Paeniglutamicibacter kerguelensis: one gene and its partner. Each later gene encodes a partner of the first gene's protein in a complex. Links are inferred from orthologs where the notes say so. Each region holds a gene or a part of one and is shown on either strand. Other genes may lie near its edges.

Region 1 (10,352 bases):
ATCGAAGGCGACTCGCTCGCACTCGACGTCATGGGCGAAACCCTCCGGCACACCACGATTGGCGGGCTCAAGGCGGGCGAGGCAATAAACCTCGAACGTTGCGTGCAGGCGGGTGGGCGCCTTGACGGGCACGTGGTGCAGGGGCACGTGGACGGCGTGGGCACGCTGCTGGAGCACGAAACCCTGGGTGCCTGGGACCGGTTCCGGTTTGCCATTCCATACCCGCTTGCCAGGTATGTGGCCAAGAAGGGCTCGATCGCCATCGACGGGATTTCCCTGACCGTCACTGAAGTGGCAGACGCCAACGAAAAGGACCAATGGTTCGAAGTGGGAATCATTCCCACCACGCTGCGCGAAACCACGTTGGGTCAGCGGGAACCGGGCGACAGCGTGAACCTCGAGGTGGACGTGATGGCCAAGTACGCCGAACGCCTTGCCTCCTTTAACCCAGCCGAAGGGGCAACACCATGAGCACCGAAACAATCCGCCTTGATTCCATAGCTTCGGCGATCAGCGCCATGGCCGCCGGCAAGGCAGTGGTGGTCGTGGACGATGCGGACCGCGAAAACGAAGGCGACATTATTTTCGCCGCGGAATTCGCCACGCCCGAACTCATGGGTTGGACCATCCGGCATTCCTCGGGCGTGGTCTGCACCCCGATGACCGGCGACCGGGCCGACGCGCTTGGCCTGCCTCCCATGGTGCAAAACAACCAGGACGCCAAGGGCACCGCCTACACGGTGTCCTGCGATGCCGCCCACGGCGTGAGCACCGGCATCAGCGCGGCCGACAGGGCCCTGACCTCGCGCATCCTGGCCGATCCGGCCTCCGGGGCTGACCTCATTACCCGTCCGGGGCACATTTTCCCGCTGCGCGCGGTGGACGGCGGCGTCTTGGTGCGCCGCGGCCACACCGAGGCCAGCGTCGACCTGTGCGTGGCTGCCGGGTTGGAACCGGTGGGCGTCATCGCCGAACTGGTCCACGACGACGGCTCCATGATGCGGTTGCCCGCGCTGCGTGAATTTGCCGACCTGTGGAACATCCCGCTGGTCAGCATCGAGGACCTGGCAGCGTGGCGCGCAAGCTGCGATGCCGAGCCGGTGATCGGCACCAAGGCCTCGGCCGTGCAATCGGGACCCGAGGTCAAGGTCCCCACCCCGCACGGGGAATTCATGGTGCGGGCCTGGCTCGAGCGGTCCACGGGCGTCGAACACTTGTCCCTGAGCGCGCAGGGGCCGGACGGCACGATGCCGTTCGAGCCGCTGGTGCGGGTGCACTCCGAATGCCTCACGGGCGACGTTTTCGGTTCCTACCGTTGTGACTGCGGCGAGCAACTGTCTGCCGGCCTGCAGGCCATCAACGAATTCGGCGGGGTGCTGATCTACCTTCGCGGACACGAAGGACGAGGCATCGGACTTGCCAACAAGATCCGTGCCTATGCCCTGCAGGACGGGGGAGCGAACACCGTGGCGGCCAACGAACAATTGGGGCTGCCGGTGGACGCACGCAACTACGATGCCGCCGCGGCGATCCTTGACGCAATGGATATCCGCAGCGTCAGGCTTGTCACCAACAACCCGCTCAAAGAGCAGTGGTTGAAGGAAGCCGGAATCGACGTGACCGAACGGGTTCCCACCCGTGTTGCGGCACGACCGGAAAACCTTGAATACCTACGTACCAAGCAGGAATTGCTGCACCACTCGTTGCAGCTTCCGACCACAGTAACCACCAACCCAGGAGTTGAATCATGAGCGGACACGGCGCACCAACCATCGGCGCAGAAGAACTAGCGGCAGCCGGCAAGGCCGGCATGCGAGCGGTCATCGTGGCGGCCAGCTGGCACACCCAGATCATGGACGGGCTCATCGACGGCGCCAAGCGTGCCGCCATCGACGCCGGAATCCAAACGCCGGACATCGTTCGGGTCCCCGGGACCTTCGAGCTTCCCGTGGCTGCCGCGCGGTTGGCGCCGGACTACGACGCGGTGATTGCCTTGGGCGTAGTCATCCGCGGCGGAACCCCGCACTTCGACTACGTGTGCCAGGGTGCAACGCTGGGGCTCACCGACGTTTCGGTGCGAACCGGTGTCCCGGTTGGCTTCGGCGTATTGACCTGCGACAACGAAGAGCAGGCAATTGCCCGTGCAGGGTTGGAAGGCTCCGTTGAGGACAAGGGCTATGAGGCCATGAGCGCCGGACTGCAGACCGCAGTGGCACTGACCCGCCGCTGACACCCACGTTGCGTGGCCCGCGGTTTGCCTTTCCGGGGCATCGGTTCCGGGAGGATGAACGGCGGGCCACACGCAACACTCCGGCGGCCCCACCAACACCCGCAAAGTCATCCTCGCGTCATGTTCGGTCCCGAGCGCGAGTCCTTCGTCACATTGGGCCGGTGGTTGTGAGTGCGCCGGACACGCAGGGCTAGGCTGTTTATGTGAAAACTTTTGACACCCTCTTCGCCGAGCTTTCCGAGAAAGCCAAGGCCCGCCCCGAAGGTTCGCGTACCATCGCCGAACTGGACTCGGGCGTCCATGGCATCGGAAAGAAGGTCGTGGAGGAAGCCGCCGAAGTGTGGATGGCTGCCGAATACGAAAGCAACGAAGCGGCCGCCGAAGAAATCTCCCAGCTGCTCTACCACCTTCAGGTGATGATGCTGGCCAAGGGCCTGACTCTGCAGGACGTTTACAAGCATCTCTAGCCGCCGCTTTCGGGGCTGGTATTTGTATCACCCCCCGAGCCGCGGTGGCCAACAAGCAAAAATTTGTTGTCCTGATGCCGTAAAAATCCAAAAGTCAGAAACGAGAAACACCTCATGTTGCGTGTAGCACTTCCCAATAAGGGAGCCCTCTCAGAAATCGCTTCAACCATGTTGCTGGAGGCTGGCTACGTCCAGCGCCGCGACAACCGCGAACTTGTCATGGTTGACCCGGAAAACGACGTCGAGTTCTTCTACCTCCGCCCCCGCGACATTGCCGTGTACGTCGGCGGCGGAATCCTTGACGTCGGAATCACCGGACGCGACCTGTACCTGGACGCCGATGTCAACGACCACGTGGACGAGGTCCTGCCGCTGGGCATCGGCGCCTCCACCTTCCGCTTCGCCGGACCCGCGGGCACCTTCACCTCGCAGGATGAACTTTCGGGCAAGCGCATTGCCACGAGCTACGACACCCTGTTGCGCAGCTACTTGGCCGACAGCGGCATCGACGCCTCGGTGGTCCGCCTCGACGGTGCCGTGGAATCCTCGGTGCGCCTTGGCGTGGCAGATGCCATCGCCGACGTCGTGGAAACCGGCAATACGCTCAAGGCCGCAGGCATGGAAATCTTCGGGGATCCGATCCTGAAGTCCGAGGCCGTGCTGATCGGCCGCACCGGCCGCAACCCGGCCGGCCTCGACGTGCTCAAGCGCCGCCTGACCGGTGTGCTGGTTGCCCGCCGCTATGTCATGCTCGACTACGACGTGCGCCGCGACCAGGCCGACGAAGCCTGCCGCCTGACCCCCGGACTGGAGTCCCCGACGGTTTCTCCGTTGCAGGATTCGGACTGGGTCGCCGTGCGTGCCATGGTCAAGAAGAACCAGACGAACAACATCATGGATGAGCTCTACGATCTGGGCGCGCGTGCGATCCTAGTCAGCCAGATCCACGCCTGCCGCATCTGATTCCGTCGTTTGCGCCATCCCTCAAAGAACACCACCTTCATAACTTTTCTAGGAGTTGATCCTTTATGAGCGTTGCGATCCGTGTGATCCCGTGCCTCGACGTGGATAACGGCAGAGTCGTCAAGGGAGTGAACTTTGAGGGGCTGCGCGATGCCGGCGACCCCGTGGAACTGGCCAAGCGCTACAACGCCGCCGGTGCTGACGAAATCACGTTCCTCGACGTGACGGCTTCCTCGGGAAACCGCGAAACCACCTACGACGTCGTCGCCAAGACGGCGGAGGAAATCTTCATTCCCCTCACCGTTGGCGGCGGCGTGCGTGCCGTCGAAGACGTCGACCGCCTGCTGCGCGCAGGTGCCGACAAGGCCTCGATCAACACCGCCGCGGTTGACCGCCCCGAGGTTATCAACGAAATCACCCGTCGCTTTGGATCCCAGGTACTGGTGCTTTCGCTCGACGCCCGCCGCACCAACGATCCAAACGTTGCCTCGGGCTTCGAGGTCACCACCCACGGCGGACGCACCGGCACCGGCCGCTGCGCCGTGGCCTGGGCCAAGGAAGCCGCCGAGCGCGGCGTGGGCGAGATCCTGCTGAACTCGATCGATGCCGACGGCACCAAGGACGGCTTCGACCTTGAAATGATCCGCGCCGTTCGCGCCGAGGTCACCGTTCCGTTGATCGCCTCGGGTGGTGCAGGCGGACCGGAACACTTCCCGCCGGCAATCGCAGCCGGCGCCGACGCGGTTCTGGCCGCCTCCATCTTCCACTTTGGCCCGAATGACATGATCAAGCAGGTCAAGGACGCCATTCGTGAAGCAGGATTCCCGGTCCGCTAAACCTGCATCCCTGGACGAAACCATGTCCAGGGGTTGGCGGGCACTTGAGGAAGAAGCAGTAGACGGCTGGCTCTGCCGTTTTTCCGGCGGAGTCACCAAGCGGGCGAACTCGGTGCTGCCCTTGGGGGAGCCTGCGGACTTTGCAGCAGCCCTCGCAGCGGTCGAACACCGCTATGCGGATCACGGGCTGCCTGCCGTCTTCCAAGTCAGTCACGACTCGATGCCCGTGGACTTGGACCGGCGGCTTGCCGAACGCGGCTATCTGCTGGATTCGCCGACGCTCGTCCAATACCTTGCGCTCGTTGAAGGCGGCAATGCCGGCGGCGGGGACAATGATCATCGCATCGAATTGGCCGATGAACCGAGCGAATCCTGGCTCGAAACCCTATGGGACGTCGAAGGACCGCATGCACCGGAGGCCCGGGCGCTGAGCCGGCTCATACTGGCCGAAACTCCATCCGTTTATGCATCCCTGGTACTCGAAGGCCGGGTCGAAGCAATCGCCCGGCTTGCCTTGGTCGGGAACCTGGGTGGAATCTACGGCGTGGCAACAAAGACGGGTTCGCGCTCCCGCGGGCACGGCCGTGCCGTGGTTCAGGCGTTGCTCACCGAAGCCGCGAATCGGGATCTCGAAGGGCTCTGGCTGCAGGTCGTCGAGTCGAACGAGATTGCCCGCAGGCTCTACGAATCGCTGGGTTTCGAAACCGTCTCCCGCTATCACTACCGCATCGCGTCTTGCATCTGACAAGTCATAACTGCTAGTCGGTGACGATCCCAGGCGGCGCCGTGACGTGTCCTTCGTCCGCAGCTCGAATTCGTTGTTCCGGGGTCCGTCCTCCGATCAGTCGTTGACCGGAAGAATCGCTTCCAATCCGCGTTCCAATGCCACGCGTGCCGCATCCGTATTCAACTGGTTGGACAGCCAGCGGCTGGAAAGACCTTCAACCAGGGACGTCAGTAACAATGCGGTTCCCTGGCATTGCTCGACCTGCGCTCCGGTGTGCTCGCTGACCAGTTCGGCGACGTGCGACTGCCACGCCGCAGTGGAAGCGGCCAGATGCTCGGCCAGTGGCTGCTCAAAGACCGAGATGGCCCTGATTTCGTTCCACACAATTGATTTCGCACGGACCGACTCGTCGTCCTGGATTTCGCCCAGCAGCAACTCGCGCAACAATCCGTAGGGCTCGATACCACCTGCCACCGGTTCCTCGCGCTGTGCGACCGAGTCCGTGTTGACGTACTCCAGCGTCGCGGCCAGCAAACCGTCCCTGTCGGTGAAGTGGTAATAGACAAGTCCGGTGGAGATGCCGGCTTGCTTGCAGACGTCTTGCACGCGCATGCCACGGACTCCGTCACGGGCGATGCAGATGCTGCACGCCTCAAGAATTCGCTGGCGGGTGTCGTTGGCCATGCCGGAACCAAGCCTTTCAATTGCTGTGAATGCAAGGGATTTTCCGTTTGGCGACCTTGCGGACTTCCGTGTACCGTGGGTCACACGTTATCGTTAACTGAATATCCAGTCAATTTCTGTTTGCTCCTCACGATCGAGACTTTCGCGCCCCAAGCGTTCGAAGCCCGGCGGTGCAGGAACAAGATCCGTGAGGGGAATCCACCAATGGGCCTGCCGTTCAGCATCTATGAAGCTTCCATCGACGACGTCTTGCAGGCGCTCGATGAGGGCACCATCACCGCCGTCGAGCTGGTTGCCGCCCACTTGGCACGGGTGGGACGCTTCGACAGGTCCTCGGTGCGCCTCAACGCCATGGCCGTGCTGAATCCCAACGCCTTTGCCGAGGCCGCCGAATCGGATCGCCGCCGCCGCGCCGGCCAGGCCGGCTCCCTTGAAGGGGTGCCTTTCACCGTCAAGGACAGCTACATGGTCGCCGGGCTCACCGTCGCCGCAGGTTCGCCAGCCTTCAAGGACCTGGTGGCCCAGGACGACGCCTTCACCGTGGCGCGGATCCGCGAGGCCGGGGGAGTGCTGGTGGGCAAGACCAACATGCCGCCCATGGCCGACGGCGGCATGCAACGCGGCGTCTACGGCCGGGCCGAAAGCCCCTACAACACCAACTACCTGGCGGCAGCCTATGCCTCCGGCTCGTCAAACGGCTCGGCGGTTGCCACCGCGGCCAGCATGGGCGTGTTCGGCATGGGGGAGGAGACCGTGTCTTCGGGGCGAAGCCCGGCCTCAAACAACGGCCTCTGCGCCTACACCCCCTCGCGCGGCGTTATCTCGATCCGCGGCAACTGGCCGCTGTTCCCGACCAGGGACGTGGTGGTGCCTCACACCCGAAGCATGAAGGACATGTTCCGCCTGCTGGACGTGATTGTGGTCGACGATGAAAACACCACAGGTGATTTCTGGCGCGACCAGAAAGCGGTTGCGTTGCCCGCGGCCTCAACGGTTCGCCCCGGGAACTATGCGGAACTGACAGACCCCGAGGCCCTGAATGGCAAGCGCTTGGGGGTCCCGCGCATGTACCTCGGCAAGGACGCCGGCTTCCCCCTCGCGGTGCGCGGCTCGATCCTGGAACTCTGGGATGCCGCGCGCACCAGGCTCGAGGCTCTCGGTGCGACCGTCGTCGAGGTCGACCTGCCCATGATCGAAAAATACGAGGGCAACACCCCGGGAGGCGAACAACTCGCGGCGCTCGGCATCCTGCCCGAGGGGTGGATGGACATCGAATTCAACGAAATCCTCGCTCATGGCTGGGACACCTTCTTGCGAGCCAACAACGACCCCGCGCTGAACCGCCTGGCCGACGTCGACCACACCCGGATCTTCCCGGCGCCCGAAGGATCACTGCCCGACCGCTACGAGGAAGTCGAAGACTACGAGAACCGCTACCGCGACGTGGTGAACATGGCGGCCGGCGGGTTGCCGCCGGTCCACTCCCTGCCGGGCTTCGCCCAAGGGCTCCGGTCGCTCGAAGCGCTGCGCAAGGAACTCTTCGAGGACTGGCTGGAGGAGCGCGGGCTGGATGCAATCGTCTTCCCGGCCAATGCCGACGTTGCGGCCCAGGACTCGGATATCAACACGGAATCCGCGGACCAAGCCTGGACAAACGGGGTGTTCTTCTCCAACGGAAATTACGCGTTGCGCCACTTCGGGATTCCGAGCGTCACCGTGGCCATGGGAAACATGCATGACACCAAGATGCCGGTGGGACTGACCATTGCCGGCCCCGCCTATGCCGACAACGAGCTGTTGGCGTGTGCCTACGCCTTCGAAGCGGCGGGTTCGCTGCGCCAGGCCCCGGTACTGGCGCCGCCGCTGCCGGGCGACGGTGTCTGCGGCTCGGGGCGCGCATTCAGCTCGGGGGACCCGGAACCGCTGGAGATCACTGTTGGAGCGGAGTTCGAGCACGGGACCCAGCACGAGGGCGCAAGGTTGTTGCGCATCTCGGGAACCGTGGTGGCACCGGAAAGCGCATCGATCCGTCTCACCGTGAACGGCGAAGATGTCCTTGCCGCCAGGGACGGAAACGGTTGGAGTGCCACGCACGTGCTGGGCGCCGGTGTCGAGCCCAGGGCCGTTGGCTCGAATCCCGTGGCCAGCGACGCCCTGGTGGTTGTCAGCGTGGTGGCGCCAACGGGCCAGGCGGCCGGGGCCTTCGCCGAAATCTAGTACTGGGAGTTGAGTAGTTCGAGTGCCTCGTTGGCGCCCTCGAATGTCACGAGCGCCTCTTCGCGCCGTCCCGAGGCATGAAGCAGCAATTCCTCGGGGCGGCCCATGATCGCCACCGAAGTCTTGGCCTTGCGGGCTACATGGCGCCGGCCATCGGGACGCACCAGGATGATGCCCACGTCGGTGCCCCGGTAATACAGGCCGGCACGGCGGACCAGGTCCTTCCACAGGAGCTCGGCATACTGCTCGTCAAGCACGCGCGGTGCCCAGCGGTCGGTGGCGCGGCGGACATCCTCGGTGTGGATGAAGTACTCGCTCAGGTTTGCCGAACGGTCAAAAGCCGGCAGGGCAAACGGCGAGTATTTGGGTGCGCCGGCAACGAATTCGTGGACAAGCTCCGCATAGGCGGCGGTGTCGCGGGCCTTGTCGGCCCTGGACTGGAGCTCGCGCTCCATCACGGAGGCCAGCGGCTTCAGGACAATGCCTGCTGAGAGCATCGAGTGTTCGCGCAACACCAGGTGCGCGGCAAGGTGGCGGGTCTGCCAACCGGCACACAATGTCGGGGCCGTCGGCCCTGCTGCCAGTAGGACTTCGGCTAATACTTCACGGGAGGCTGGGACAAAATGCATCACTACGAAACTAACACGTTCGGGGCCGCTTGTGGCCGTATGAAGCACCATGCGACACACAGGGTGTGGTGAATCGTTGCGTGCGTGCCGCGCGGGTGAATCCCGTTCGGCCAATTGCGCTTCGGTGGCACTAGACTGGAAGTGATGTCGCAGAACCCAGCCTTCGCAACCCCCGTCTCCGTTGACGGCAAATTGTCCGCCGAAATCTCCGCGGCCCTGAAAAAGGACGACTCCGGATTGGTCGCGGCCATCATCCAGCAGTACGGCACCCATGAGGTGCTCATGCTCGGGTGGATGGACGAGGAAGCTCTCCGTCGCACCCTCACCACCGGGCGGGTGACCTTCTGGTCGCGTTCCCGCAAGGAATACTGGCGCAAGGGCGACACCTCCGGGCACTCCCAGCTGGTGCGTTCTGTCGCCCTGGATTGCGACGGCGATGCCCTGCTGGTGGTGGTCGACCAGATCGGTGCGGCCTGCCACACCGGCACCCACACCTGCTTTGACGGGCGCGAGATCCCGGCCGTCGTCGGCCGCCGCGTTTCCTGACCCGACACCACCTTCGTCCACGCAAGGATACCTAGCCACTTATGCAAGCTCTCGGTGCGCTCACACCCACCCGCGAGCAGTTCCGCGCCCTCGCCGCGGACCGCCGCGTCATTCCCGTGACCATGCGGGTGCTGGCCGACTCGCTGACCCCCATCTCCATCTACCGCCGGCTTGCCGGCGGCCGCCCCGGCACCTTCCTGATGGAATCGGCCGCCGCCGGGGGAGTGTGGAGCCGGTACTCGTTCATCGGCACCAACTCCCCGGCCACGCTGACCACCCGTGAAGGCAAGGCCCACTGGCTGGGCACGCCGCCCGCCGGCATGCCGACCGAGGGCAACCCCGTCGAGGTGCTGCGCGACACCGTGCGCGCCCTGCGCACCGAACCGCTGCACGGCCTGCCGCCGCTGACCAGCGGCATGGTCGGCTTCATCGGCTGGGAGGCCGTGCGCCACTGGGAGAAGCTGCCCAACCCGCCGGCCGACGACCTGCACCTGCCGGAGCTAGCCATGAACCTGGTCGGGGACATGGCCGTGCATGACAACACCGACGGCACGCTGACGCTGATCGCCAACGCCATCAACTTCAACGGCACCGACGACGGCGTCGACGGGGCCTACGACCACGCGGTTGACCGCGTGCGCGCCATGCTCGCGACCCTGGCCGAGGCTACCGACACCCCTGTCTCGGTGCTCTCCGGGACCGACGTCCCGGCCGACGAGCTGATGAACGCCGTCACCCACTCCTGGGACGAGGACTCCTACCGCCAGGCGGTGCTGCGCGGCAAGGAAGCCATCGTCGACGGCGAGGTGTTCCAGGTGGTCATTTCGCGCCGCTTCGAGCTCGAATCCCACGCGGACCCGCTGGATGTCTACCGCATCCTGCGCGCCACGAACCCCAGCCCGTACATGTACCTCTTCAGCCTCGAGGACTCCCACGGCAAGGCCTACTCGATCGTGGGTTCCTCCCCGGAGGCGCTGGTCACCGTCAACGACGACCACGTCGTCACGCACCCCATCGCCGGCTCGCGGCCGCGCGGCGCCACCTACGAGGACG
Region 2 (10,336 bases), 1.4 Mb from region 1 along the record:
CGCCAGCCCGCCGGGGCCGGAGGCGATCAGCGACGCCTCGGCTGCCAGGCGCTCCTCGTGCGGATTCGCATTCTTGGCGACGGCACCCGGCTGGCCGCTGCGGGTGGGCGGGTTCAAGATCATCAGCGCCAGGCCGCTGAGCGAGGCCGCAACGGCGATGCCGATCATTCCGATGGTGGTGCTCAGGCTGGTGGCAACGATTCCAGCCGTGGCCGGCCCGACGATGAAGACCAGCTCGGTCGCCATGGCATCGAGCGCAAAGGCCGAACGGCGGGTCTCCCCCGTGGTCATCACGCCCAGGGCGGTGCGCACCACGGAGAAGACGGGCAACGAGAACAGCCCGCCAAGGAACACCAGCGGCAGCACCCACGCGAACGAAACCTGCGGAACGATGCTCCACACCACCGCCTCGACGAGGATCGAGGGCAGCAATGCGCGGCGCAGCCCGTACATGTCGACCACGCGGCCGCGCCAGGGTGCGCCCAGCGCGATACCGATGGTCATCAGCGCCACGACCAGGCCGGCCGACCCCCAGTCCCGGTCCAGCTCGTTGACCAGGTGCAGCAGCAACAGCATGCCAACGGCCGCATGCGGCAGCCTGGCGACCATGCCGACCAGGAGCAGCGGCGCTACCCCGGGTTGCCGGAGCAGTTCGCCGTAGCGCCCGAATTTCATGCGCTGGGCCCCTGCTGCGTCGGTGCGCCGGCCTTCAAGGAGACCTCCAGCGAATCAACGTTTTCGGCGAAGTCCGCGTTTGCGGCAAGGGCCGAGTGGATGCGCGAAACGCAGGCACGGGCGGTTGCCTCGTCCACTCCCGGCTGGAAGGTGAACTCCAGGCGCAATTCCGGCCCCGATCCCCCGCCGGGCACACTTGTCCCCTGCGCGGTGCGGCTTCCCACGCCCTGGCCCGGGGCGATGCGGACCGACGCCAGGGCCTCTTCGGCTCCCGCCTGTTGGGCGACGATGACCGCAAGATCCTCGTCGAGGTAGCTGGGCGTCCACTCCTTTTGCTGGGCCAGGGCCCACATGCCGGGGCGGCGCAACACGAAGGTGAAGTCGGCCCCGGGGTCGAGGACCAGCATCTGGGCTTCCTCGGCGACTGCGGAGAGGGCCGCGCGCGGCGCGTACACGGCAACCGGGCGGGCCTCGCCGTGCCAGGCCTGCAGGCGTTCGACGCTGCTGAACACCGGCAGCGCCTTGCGGCCGTCCGGCGCGTTGAGCGTCACCAGGGCCATGTCGGCTTCCTTCTCCTCGGTGAAGCCGTGTTCGCCGAGTCCGCCCTCGGCCAGCTGGGCCACCACGGCGATGTAGATCCGTGATTGTGCAAGCGCCGCGTGGACGCCTTGCTCGCTGCCGGTTCCGGCAATCAGTGCATCCATGGCGACCGCAAGCTTTACGTCGATGAGCCCGTTGTCGTTGTCGAAATTGTGCAGGGGGTTTCCCTCCCCGCTGAGGTCGCGGCCTTCCCAACTTTGCCCGGCGGAGTCGCTCGGTGATCCGGCCCGGGCCAGAGCCGCGGCAATGTGGCCGGGCAGGTGTCGGGGGCTTTCGGGTGCCCCGTGGGAAGAAGGTGAATTCGCGCTCATACGCAAATGCTATCGTGCGGCATGCACAAGGGCCGGTCGCCATTTGCATGGTGACCGGCCCTGATTCCCTACTGCCACGCAGAACTCGGCGCGGGCGGCGGGGTGCTTGGTGTGGTGCAACTCGCCCGCAGATGAGGGGCGTGCGGGTGGATGTCAGCGGCGGCCCGCGACATCCAGTGCCTCGGGCATGGTGAACTTGCCCGCGTAGAGCGCCTTGCCCACGATGGCCCCCTCAACGCCCAACGGGACCAGTTCGCGCAGCACGCGAAGGTCCTCGAGGCTGGAGATGCCGCCGGAGGCGATAACGGGCTTGGAGGTGCGTGCGCACATCTCGCGCAGCAGTTCCACGTTCGGGCCGCGCAGGGTTCCGTCCTTCGTCACGTCGGTGACGACGTAGCGGGCACATCCGGCGTCCTCAAGGCGGGCCAGGACCTCCCAGATGTCGCCGCCTTCCTTGGTCCAGCCTCGGCCGGCCAGGGTGGTTCCTCGCACGTCCAGGCCGACAGCGATCTTGTCGCCGTGGCGGGCGATGGCGCGGGCGGTCCACTCCGGGTTCTCGAGGGCAGCGGTGCCCAGGTTCACGCGGGTGGCGCCGAATTCCAGCGCCCGCTCCAGCGACTCGTCGTCGCGGATGCCGCCGGAAAGCTCGACCTTGATGCTCAGTTCCTCGGCAACGCGGCGCAGGATCTCGGTGTTGTGGCCGCGGCCGAAGGCTGCGTCAAGGTCCACCAGGTGGACCCATTCGGCGCCGGCGTTCTGCCAGGCAAGTGCGGCCTCCAAGGGGTCGCCGTAACCGGTTTCGGATCCGGCTTCACCCTGGACCAGGCGGACCGCCTGGCCGTCGGCCACGTCGACGGCGGGGAGCAGTTCGAGGATGGGGTTTTGCGTGTTGGTCATGATCAATCCTTAGGTTTTTCCGGGCCGTCGGCCCTGCCGAAACCGCTTGGGTGCCGGCTCAAGGTTCTCAGAAGGTCAGTAGGTATCCGGCGATCAGGGCCATGCCGGCGAGGATCCAGCAGGCAATGATCCAGGAGATGTGTGCCCGTTGCTGGCGCAGCGAAATTGCGCCGCCGGCCAGCAGCCCGGCCAACAGCATGAGCAAGATCGTCCACATGTTAGAGGGTCTCCAACCAGTTGCGCAGCAATTGCGCACCGGCTTCGCCGGACTTCTCGGGGTGGAACTGCAGGGCGCACAGCGGGCCGTTTTCCACGCCGGCCACGAAGGGGACCCCGTGTTCCGACCAGGTCACCTGCGGCGGGAGCATCTTAGGCTGGGCCACGTCGAAGTTCCATTCCTGCACCGCGTAGGAGTGCACAAAGTAGAAGCGTTCGTTTTCGATGCCCTTGAAGAGCTTGCTGCCTTCCGGGGGCGTGACGGTGTTCCATCCCATGTGCGGGACGACGGGTGCCTTGAGCAGCTCCACGGTGCCCGGCCATTCGCCCATGCCCGGGGTGCGCACCCCGTGTTCAACGCCTTCTTCAAAGAAGATCTGGTGTCCAACGCAGATGCCAAGGACCGGTCGGCCGCCGGCGATGCGGCGTCCGATCCAGCGGATGGCCCCGACATCGTTGAGCGCCTGCATGACCGCGGCGTAGGCGCCGACGCCCGGGACAAAGAGTCCGTCGCAGTTGAGGATGTCGTCGGGCTTTGCCGAGAGCGTTACCTCGGCCCCGGCCGCCTCAAGTGCACGCACCGCGGAGCGGACGTTGCCCGACCCGTAGTCAAGAACAGTGACTTTCTTGCGCTCGGCCATTTACAGCGCACCCTTGGTGGAAGGGATGGCGTTGCCGATGCGGGCATCGGGCTCCACGGCTTCGCGCAGTGCGCGGGCGAAGGCCTTGAACTGGGCCTCGACGATGTGGTGCGGGTCCCGGCCGCCGATCACGGTCATGTGCAGGCAGATCTGGGCGTGCAGGGTGAGCGCCTCGAAGACGTGGCGGGTCAGCGAACCGGTGAAGTGTCCGCCGATGAGGTGGTATTCCTGTCCCGCGGGCTCGCCGGTGTGCACCAGGTAGGGTCGACCGGAGATGTCGACGACGGCGTTTGCCAGTGCCTCGTCCAGCGGAACCGTGGCTTCACCGAAGCGGCGGATGCCCGCCTTGTTGCCTAGCGCGGTGCGCAGGACCTCACCGATGGTGATGGCAACGTCCTCGACGGTGTGGTGCACGTCGATGTGGGTGTCGCCGGTGGCGCGCACCGTGAGGTCGATCAGCGAATGCTTGGAAAGTGCGGTCAGCATGTGGTCGTAGAACGGAACACTGGTGCTGATTTCGGAACGGCCGGTGCCGTCCAAATCGAGTTCGACAAAGACGGAGGACTCGCTGGTGGTGCGTTCGAGGCGAGCGCGACGACCCGTGAGTTTTTCGGCAGACATGCACATTCCTTTTGATCAGGCGTTTAGACGAGGATGTGAGGCACGGGGATGGGGACACGGATATGTCCGGCGCAACCCCGCACCTATGAGTTTAGCGTTAGTGCCCGTGCGGACCCTGATTGAGCAGTTCTTCCAAGCGGACCAGGAACGCCGTGGTTTCGGCTTCGGTGCCGGCCGTGACGCGCAGGTGGCCGGGGATGCCGACATCGCGGATGATGACTCCGGCTTCCAGCAGGCCCTCCCAGATGTACCGGGGGTTCTCGAGGCCGCCGAAGAACACGAAGTTCGAGTCCGACGACGCAGGGTTCAAGCCCATGCGGGTCAGCTCGTTGACGATCCGGTCGCGCTGGGACTTGATGTCCTCGACGTTGGCCAGCAGCGCCTCGACGTGCTTGAGCGCGGCATTGGCCGTCGCCTGGGTCACCGCCGAAAGGTGGTACGGCAGACGGACCAAGCGGATGGCATCGGTGACCTCGGGAGCGGCGGCGAGGTAACCAACCCTGGCCCCGGCCAGGGCGAAGGCCTTGGACATGGTGCGTGAGACGATCAAGCGCTCGCGGCCCGGCAACAGGGACAGCGCCGACAGGGTTCCGTTGTGGGCAAATTCCGCGTAGGCCTCATCCACGATGATGATGGCATTGCTTGCGGCACCGGCCTCGTAGACGGCCTCGACGACATCCAGGCCCAGGGCCGTACCCGTCGGGTTGTTGGGTGAGCAAAGGAAAACGATGTTGGGTGCCGCGGCGCGCACCTGTTCCGCGGCATCGGCTGCGGACAGGGCATAGCCCTCGGAGCGAACACCGGCAATGTATGCGGTGTCGGTTCCGCTGGCCAGCAGCGGGTACATCGAATAGGTGGGAGGGAATCCCATGACCGTGCGGCCCGGTCCGCCGAATGCCTGCAGGATTTGTTGCAGCACTTCATTGGATCCGTTTGCCGCCCAGATATTCTCGGCATTCAGGTCGTGGCCGAGGTAGGCTGCCAGGCGCTCACGCAACTCGGTGAATTCACGGTCGGGGTAGCGATTAAGTCCCAGCGCCGCAGCGGACACTTCCTCGACGATCGCGCGATGAACGGCTTCGGGCAACGGATGGGTGTTTTCATTGACGTTCAGCTGGATCGGTACGTCAATTTGGGGTGCGCCGTAGGGTTCAAGACCTTGAAGATTCTCTCGCAGGGGCAATTTTGCCAGGCGATTTAGCCGTTCATTCACCCCATAAGTCTAGGGCGCGCGGTCCAAGGCATCAGAATCAGCAATGTGGAACGGGGTAACAATCGGTTCGCAATGACGCGGGGGTCACATCCGCCGTCTGCGGGGCGGCAGCTAGCGTGCCGTTGGAATGTAGAGTTCCGTTCCCGCGTACAGGACGTCTCCCTCAAGGTTGTTGATTTCGGCGATCTGGCGCACCGCTTCGCGGGGGTCAAGCTGGGGCGCGAACTGGCGAGCCAGCCCCCAGAGCGTGTCGCCTTCGATCACGGTGACACTGAGGGCGGCGACACCCACGGGCACGTCGGCAGAGGCCTTGGCCGGTGACAGGAACAAGCCGAGAAGCATGAGTACACCCATGCTGGCCATGAAGATCGGCATGGCGATCAAAACGAATTTCCCGCGGCGCGTCAACCGCAGCGGAGCCTCCTGCGGTGCGTGGTACGCGATGGGATCCGGAACGAGGTGGAGCGGGGCCGAGAGAGCAGAGTTTGCCATGTCTTTGCCTTTCCTTAGAGATACGACGGGCCGATGCGAGTGGGCCACAAATCGAACAAGCTTCTATCGTTCGAACACATTTTTCGAATATGTGTTCGTAGTTCGCAAGTTATTTCTAGCACTTTTCAACGACACGTGTCCAGATCGGTTCGAACAAATCTTTGAAAGGGTCGCCGCCGTCCACTAAGATAAGTGTTGTGGAACGGTGAATTCACTTCATCACTCCGCACCGACAAATTGCGGAACGCGCGGGCCAACCGCCGACGATCGGGATGAGGCACACAGAATGACGACCGAACAACGAACCCCTCGGCGAGACGCGAAGAGCCTGACCATTCGCCAGAAAAAGGTTCTCGAAACGATCCAGCGCTCGGTCAGTGCCAACGGCTACCCGCCTTCCATGCGAGAGATCGGTGACGCGGTGGGCCTGGCCAGCCTCTCGAGCGTGACGCATCAGCTGAGCCAGCTCGAAAAGCTTGGCTATATCCGTCGCGATCCCCGACGTCCGCGCGCCATGGAAATCCTGCTGCCTTTGCAACTCAAATCCGACACGAAACTTGAAGTGGTTTCCGGTCAGGCCGAGCTCAAGGCCGCGAACGGAATGAATGTCTCGGAACTGACCACTTCGGCGGATACCGCCATGGTTCCATTGGTGGGCCGAATTGCTGCGGGCAACCCGATCCTCGCTGACCAGGCAGTGGAAGACGTGTTTGCGTTGCCGCGCCAGCTCGTAGGTCATGGCGAACTTTTCATGCTCAAGGTCAGCGGCGATTCCATGATCGATGCCGCCATTTGCGATGGCGACTGGGTTGTCGTGCGACGTCAGCAAACAGCAGTCAACGGCGACATCGTTGCGGCGCTGCTCGACGACGAAGCCACGGTGAAAACCTTCCGCCAGCGAGATGGCCACACCTGGCTGCTGCCCCAGAACTCCCGCTACGAACCGATCCTCGGTGACGCGGCAACGGTCATGGGCAAAGTGGTTTCGGTCATGCGCTCCATCTAGGGACGTCACAGGCATATCAATGAGGAAGGGGCCGGTCGAATCGACCGGCCCCTTCCTCATTGGTTTATTGACGCCTGCGCTCCCAATGGACCGCAATGTCTCCTAGGTTTCGTTGAGCCGTTCCAGCGCGGCCAACACCGTCGGCTTGTCCGGGGTGGCCCACAATGGCGGCAAAGAGGCCCGCAGGAAGCTTCCATAGCGTTCCGTTGCCAGACGCGAGTCCAGGACGGCCACGACTCCGCGGTCGTTGACCGAACGAATCAAGCGTCCCGCACCCTGTGCCAACCTGACAGCGGCGTGGCTCGCCGCCACGGCCATGAACCCGTTGCCGCCGTGTTTGGCGACATCCCGGCTGCGAGCCGAGGAAAGCGGGTCGTCGGGCCGGGGGAACGGGATCTTGTCGATGATCACCAGGCGGCACGCGTTGCCCGGCACGTCGACGCCCTGCCACAGGGTCATGGTTCCGAAGAGGCAGGTGTCCGGTTCGGCGGAGAACTGGTCGACCAAGGCCTTCATGCTTGATTCGCCCTGGCACAAAATCGGAATGTCCAACCGAGAACGCAGGATCTCGGCTGCTTCCTCCGCTGCGCGGCGCGAGGTGAACAGCGCCAGGGCCCCTCCCCCGGAAGCCTTGATGAGGTCTTCGATCTCGCTGAGCATTTCCTGCGACATCTGGCGCCCCGGCTTGGGCAGGTGCTTTGCCACATACAGGATGCCCTGCTTGGGGTAGTCGAAGGGGCTTCCCACATCGACGCCGTTCCATGTTGGTGCGCCGTCGCCGACCAATCCCAAGGCGCCGGCGACGGGCTCGAAGGCCGCCCCGATGGCCAGGGTGGCGCTGGTCAGGATGACGGTGCGACCATCAAAGAGGCCCTCACGAAGCTTGCCGGCGACCGACAGGGGTGCGACATTGAGCGTCGGCTGGCTCGACTCGTCCGGCTGGACGTAGCCCTCCCCCGGGCTGAAATGCCCCGGGCGCGAAGCCCAGATGACTTCCCGCTCCTCGGTCATTTCAAGCATCTTGGTGCACTGCTCCACCAGGTACATGACCTGCGAACGAGCCATCTGCCGTCCGCCGTCCGCCGGCGCATTGGCCTCGGGCTTCGAATCCGAAAGGACCACGCGTGCGGCCTCGGCGATCTGGTTGATCGCTGCTTCTTGTTCCTCGTTGAGGCCGCGGGCCATCAAGCCCGTAGGGACGCCTTCGAGGCTGCGCTGCAGCGCCTTGGCCCCCTGGTTCAGCGCGTCGACGCTTACCGCGCAATGCTTGCGGGCCGCCGAGGCGGCGGTCTGGACCATGTTGACCGACAGCGGGCGGGTCACCGAACTTGTCACCCGGTCCTGCAGTTCGTGGGCCTCATCGATGATGACCGTGTCGAAGTCCGGCAGCACGGCCAGGCCCTCGAACGCCGACACCGCGAGCATTGCGTGGTTGGTGATCACCACGTCGGCATCGGCCGCGCGGGCGCGGGCCATCTCGCTGAAGCAATCGGAAGCCATCGGGCATTTCTGGGATCCCAGGCAGTCCATGGCACTGACCGAGACCTGGCGCCAAGCCTTGTCGCTGACGCCCGGTGTCAGGTCGTCGCGGTCACCGGTTTCGGTGCGCTCGGCCCATTGGCGCAGGCGCACGACTTCCTGCCCGAGTGCGGAGGACGGGCCGTCCGCGTAGCCGCCGGCCACCGGGGCGTCGGATTCGATCGAGAACAGCGTTCCCTCGTCGTCGTCCGGGTAGCCGCCGCCGAGCTTGTACTGGCACACGTAATTGGAGCGGCCCTTGACCAAGGCCACCTCCATCTCGCGGGGCAGCTCATCCTTCAGCGACTTCAAGAGCCGCGGAACGTCGCGTCCTACAATCTGGGCTTGGAGGGCCAGCGTTGCGGTCGAAATCACCACGGGCTTTTCCGAGTCCAGGGCGTGCGCAAGGGCCGGAACCAGGTAAGCCATCGACTTTCCGGTTCCGGTCCCGGCCTGCACCAAAAGGTGCTCGCCGGTTTCCATGGCGCGCACGACCTGTTTTGCCATCTCGTGCTGGCCCGGCCTGCTCTGCCCGCCCATCGAGGACACCGCAGCGTCCAACAGGGCTATGACTTGTGATTCCTCAGCCATGAATACTAAATTGCTCCACTTCCGCGGCCATGCCCTCGCGCACCTTGACCATCATGCGCGTCCCGTTTTCGGTGTGTTCGATGGCCAAGATTTCAGCCTCGGCGCCGTGGAGCTTATTGACCACGTCGCCTCGATCGTAGGGGATCATCAATTCTAGTTGGACATTGGGCCGCGGAATTGCCGCACTGATCTTCTGCAGCAGTTCTTCGATGCCGTCACCGGTGCGGGCCGAGACAATCACGTGGTTCGGCTCGCGTTGGCGCAGGCGCTCCACCACGAAGGGGTCGGCCACATCCGCCTTGTTCAACACAATGATTTCGGGGATGTTCCGGGCATCGATGTCGTTGAGCACCGTGCGCACCGCCTGGATTTGCCCTTCCGGGTCCGGGTGCGCCGCGTCGACCACGTGCAGGATCAGGTCCGCGTCCGCGATCTCCTCGAGCGTGGAACGGAACGCCTCCACGAGCTGGGTGGGAAGCGACTTGACGAAGCCCACCGTGTCGGTGAGCGTGTAGTTCAGTCCGTCGCCGGTTTCGGCCTGTCGCACCGTGGGATCCAGGGTCGCGAAGAGCGCGTTTTCCACCAGGACGCCGGCATGCGTGAGCCTGTTGAGCAGCGAGGACTTGCCCGCGTTGGTGTAACCGACGATTGCGACCGAGGGCACTTCGTTGCGCTTCCGGTTTGCCCGCTTGGCTTCCCGGGCCGGGAGCATACCCTTGATTTCCTTGCGAAGTTTGGCCATGCGGTCGCGGATGCGCCGGCGGTCCAGTTCGATCTTGGTTTCGCCAGGACCGCGGGAGCCGATGCCGCCACCTGCGGCACCCACGCGGCCACCGGCCTGGCGCGACATGGAATCGCCCCAGCCGCGCAGTCGCGGGAGAAGGTATTCAAGCTGAGCCAGTTCGACCTGGGCGCGCCCCTCATGGCTCTTGGCGTGCTGGGCGAAGATGTCCAGGATCAGCGCGGTCCGGTCGATGACCTTGACCTTCACGACGTCTTCGAGTGCACGGCGCTGCGACGGGGAGAGCTCGGAGTCGATGATGACGGTGTCGGCGCCCGTGGCGGACACGATCTCACGCAATTCCATTGCCTTGCCCGAGCCCAGGAAGGTTCCCGGGTCCGGTTTGGCACGGCGTTGCACAATGCCGTCAAGCACCTCGGAGCCGGCCGTCTCAGCCAGGGCGGCGAGTTCGCGCAGGGAGTTTTCGGCATCCTGTGCGGTGCCTTCATTCCAGATCCCGGCCAGCACCACGCGCTCGAGCCTCAGCTGGCGGTATTCGACCTCGGTGACGTCTTCGAGTTCGGTGGACAGCCCCGCGACACGGCGAAGTGCCCGGCGTTCGGCAAGATCTTCCTGTTCACCGTCGAATGACGAATGTTCACGGGTCAGGTTGCTAAGCGCCTGGGCTCGGCCCGAGAAGATTCCCTCGTGCTCGGGTGCCCCGAAATGCTTGCTCTTGTCGGCAACCGAATGGTCGCTGGCAAGGATCCTTTCAATGGCAGCCTGGATCTGTGCCTCGTCCATGTCGTTGTCGTGTGGACCGGAATGCTGTGA

The links.
Region 2: the proteins of hisF (region 1) and hisH are in contact, whole or in part, in a crystal structure (PDB 6RU0), measured with the Thermotoga maritima proteins. The link is inferred for Paeniglutamicibacter kerguelensis from one-to-one orthologs. Residues at the interface, in WP_004080486.1 of Thermotoga maritima: Met1, Leu2, Ala3, Arg5, Ser40, Glu41, Asp45, Glu46, Ala70, Glu71, Ile73, Asp74, Ile75, Pro76, Phe77, Asp98, Lys99, Ser122, Gln123, Glu161, Thr195, Leu196, Asn247, Arg249, Glu251; in WP_004080484.1 of Thermotoga maritima: Asn15, Arg18, Arg22, Arg117, Leu118, Pro119, His120, Met121, Gly122, Trp123, Asn124, Asn134, Gly135, Tyr136, Tyr138, Val140, Tyr158, Glu180, Lys181, Ser182, Ser183, Lys184, Ile185.

The regions. Positions count from the first base shown.
Region 1 is NZ_JAGIOF010000001.1:2,192,791-2,203,142, reverse strand. What follows is about bases 2,614-5,610. They hold hisF (imidazole glycerol phosphate synthase subunit HisF), read left to right. Parts: upstream 2,614-3,725; coding sequence 3,726-4,496; downstream 4,497-5,610. Other genes in these bases: JOF47_RS09970 (TetR/AcrR family transcriptional regulator), read right to left, coding at 5,338-5,610; JOF47_RS09975 (GNAT family N-acetyltransferase), read left to right, coding at 4,471-5,241; hisG (ATP phosphoribosyltransferase), read left to right, coding at 2,812-3,660; JOF47_RS09990 (phosphoribosyl-ATP diphosphatase), read left to right, coding at 2,614-2,697. In the rest of the region: JOF47_RS10005 (riboflavin synthase), read left to right, coding at 1-471; ribB (3,4-dihydroxy-2-butanone-4-phosphate synthase), read left to right, coding at 468-1,751; ribH (6,7-dimethyl-8-ribityllumazine synthase), read left to right, coding at 1,748-2,230; more of JOF47_RS09990, read left to right, coding at 2,434-2,613; more of JOF47_RS09970, read right to left, coding at 5,611-5,907; JOF47_RS09965 (amidase), read left to right, coding at 6,112-8,124; JOF47_RS09960 (TIGR03085 family metal-binding protein), read right to left, coding at 8,121-8,753; hisI (phosphoribosyl-AMP cyclohydrolase), read left to right, coding at 8,898-9,299; JOF47_RS09950 (anthranilate synthase component I), read left to right, coding at 9,341-10,352.
Region 2 is NZ_JAGIOF010000001.1:820,225-830,560, reverse strand. What follows is about bases 1,522-4,502. They hold hisH (imidazole glycerol phosphate synthase subunit HisH), read right to left. Parts: upstream 3,341-4,502; coding sequence 2,702-3,340; downstream 1,522-2,701. Other genes in these bases: JOF47_RS03655 (histidinol-phosphate transaminase), read right to left, coding at 4,059-4,502; hisB (imidazoleglycerol-phosphate dehydratase HisB), read right to left, coding at 3,341-3,961; JOF47_RS03670 (hypothetical protein), read right to left, coding at 2,551-2,700; priA (bifunctional 1-(5-phosphoribosyl)-5-((5-phosphoribosylamino)methylideneamino)imidazole-4-carboxamide isomerase/phosphoribosylanthranilate isomerase PriA), read right to left, coding at 1,740-2,483; JOF47_RS03680 (SseB family protein), read right to left, coding at 1,522-1,586. Outside these bases: JOF47_RS03685 (MFS transporter), read right to left, coding at 1-675; more of JOF47_RS03680, read right to left, coding at 672-1,521; more of JOF47_RS03655, read right to left, coding at 4,503-5,174; JOF47_RS03650 (LysM peptidoglycan-binding domain-containing protein), read right to left, coding at 5,286-5,666; transcriptional repressor LexA, read left to right, coding at 5,953-6,672; JOF47_RS03640 (ATP-dependent DNA helicase), read right to left, coding at 6,775-8,781; GTPase HflX, read right to left, coding at 8,774-10,336. UniProt on the Escherichia coli protein: IGPS catalyzes the conversion of PRFAR and glutamine to IGP, AICAR and glutamate. The HisH subunit catalyzes the hydrolysis of glutamine to glutamate and ammonia as part of the synthesis of IGP and AICAR.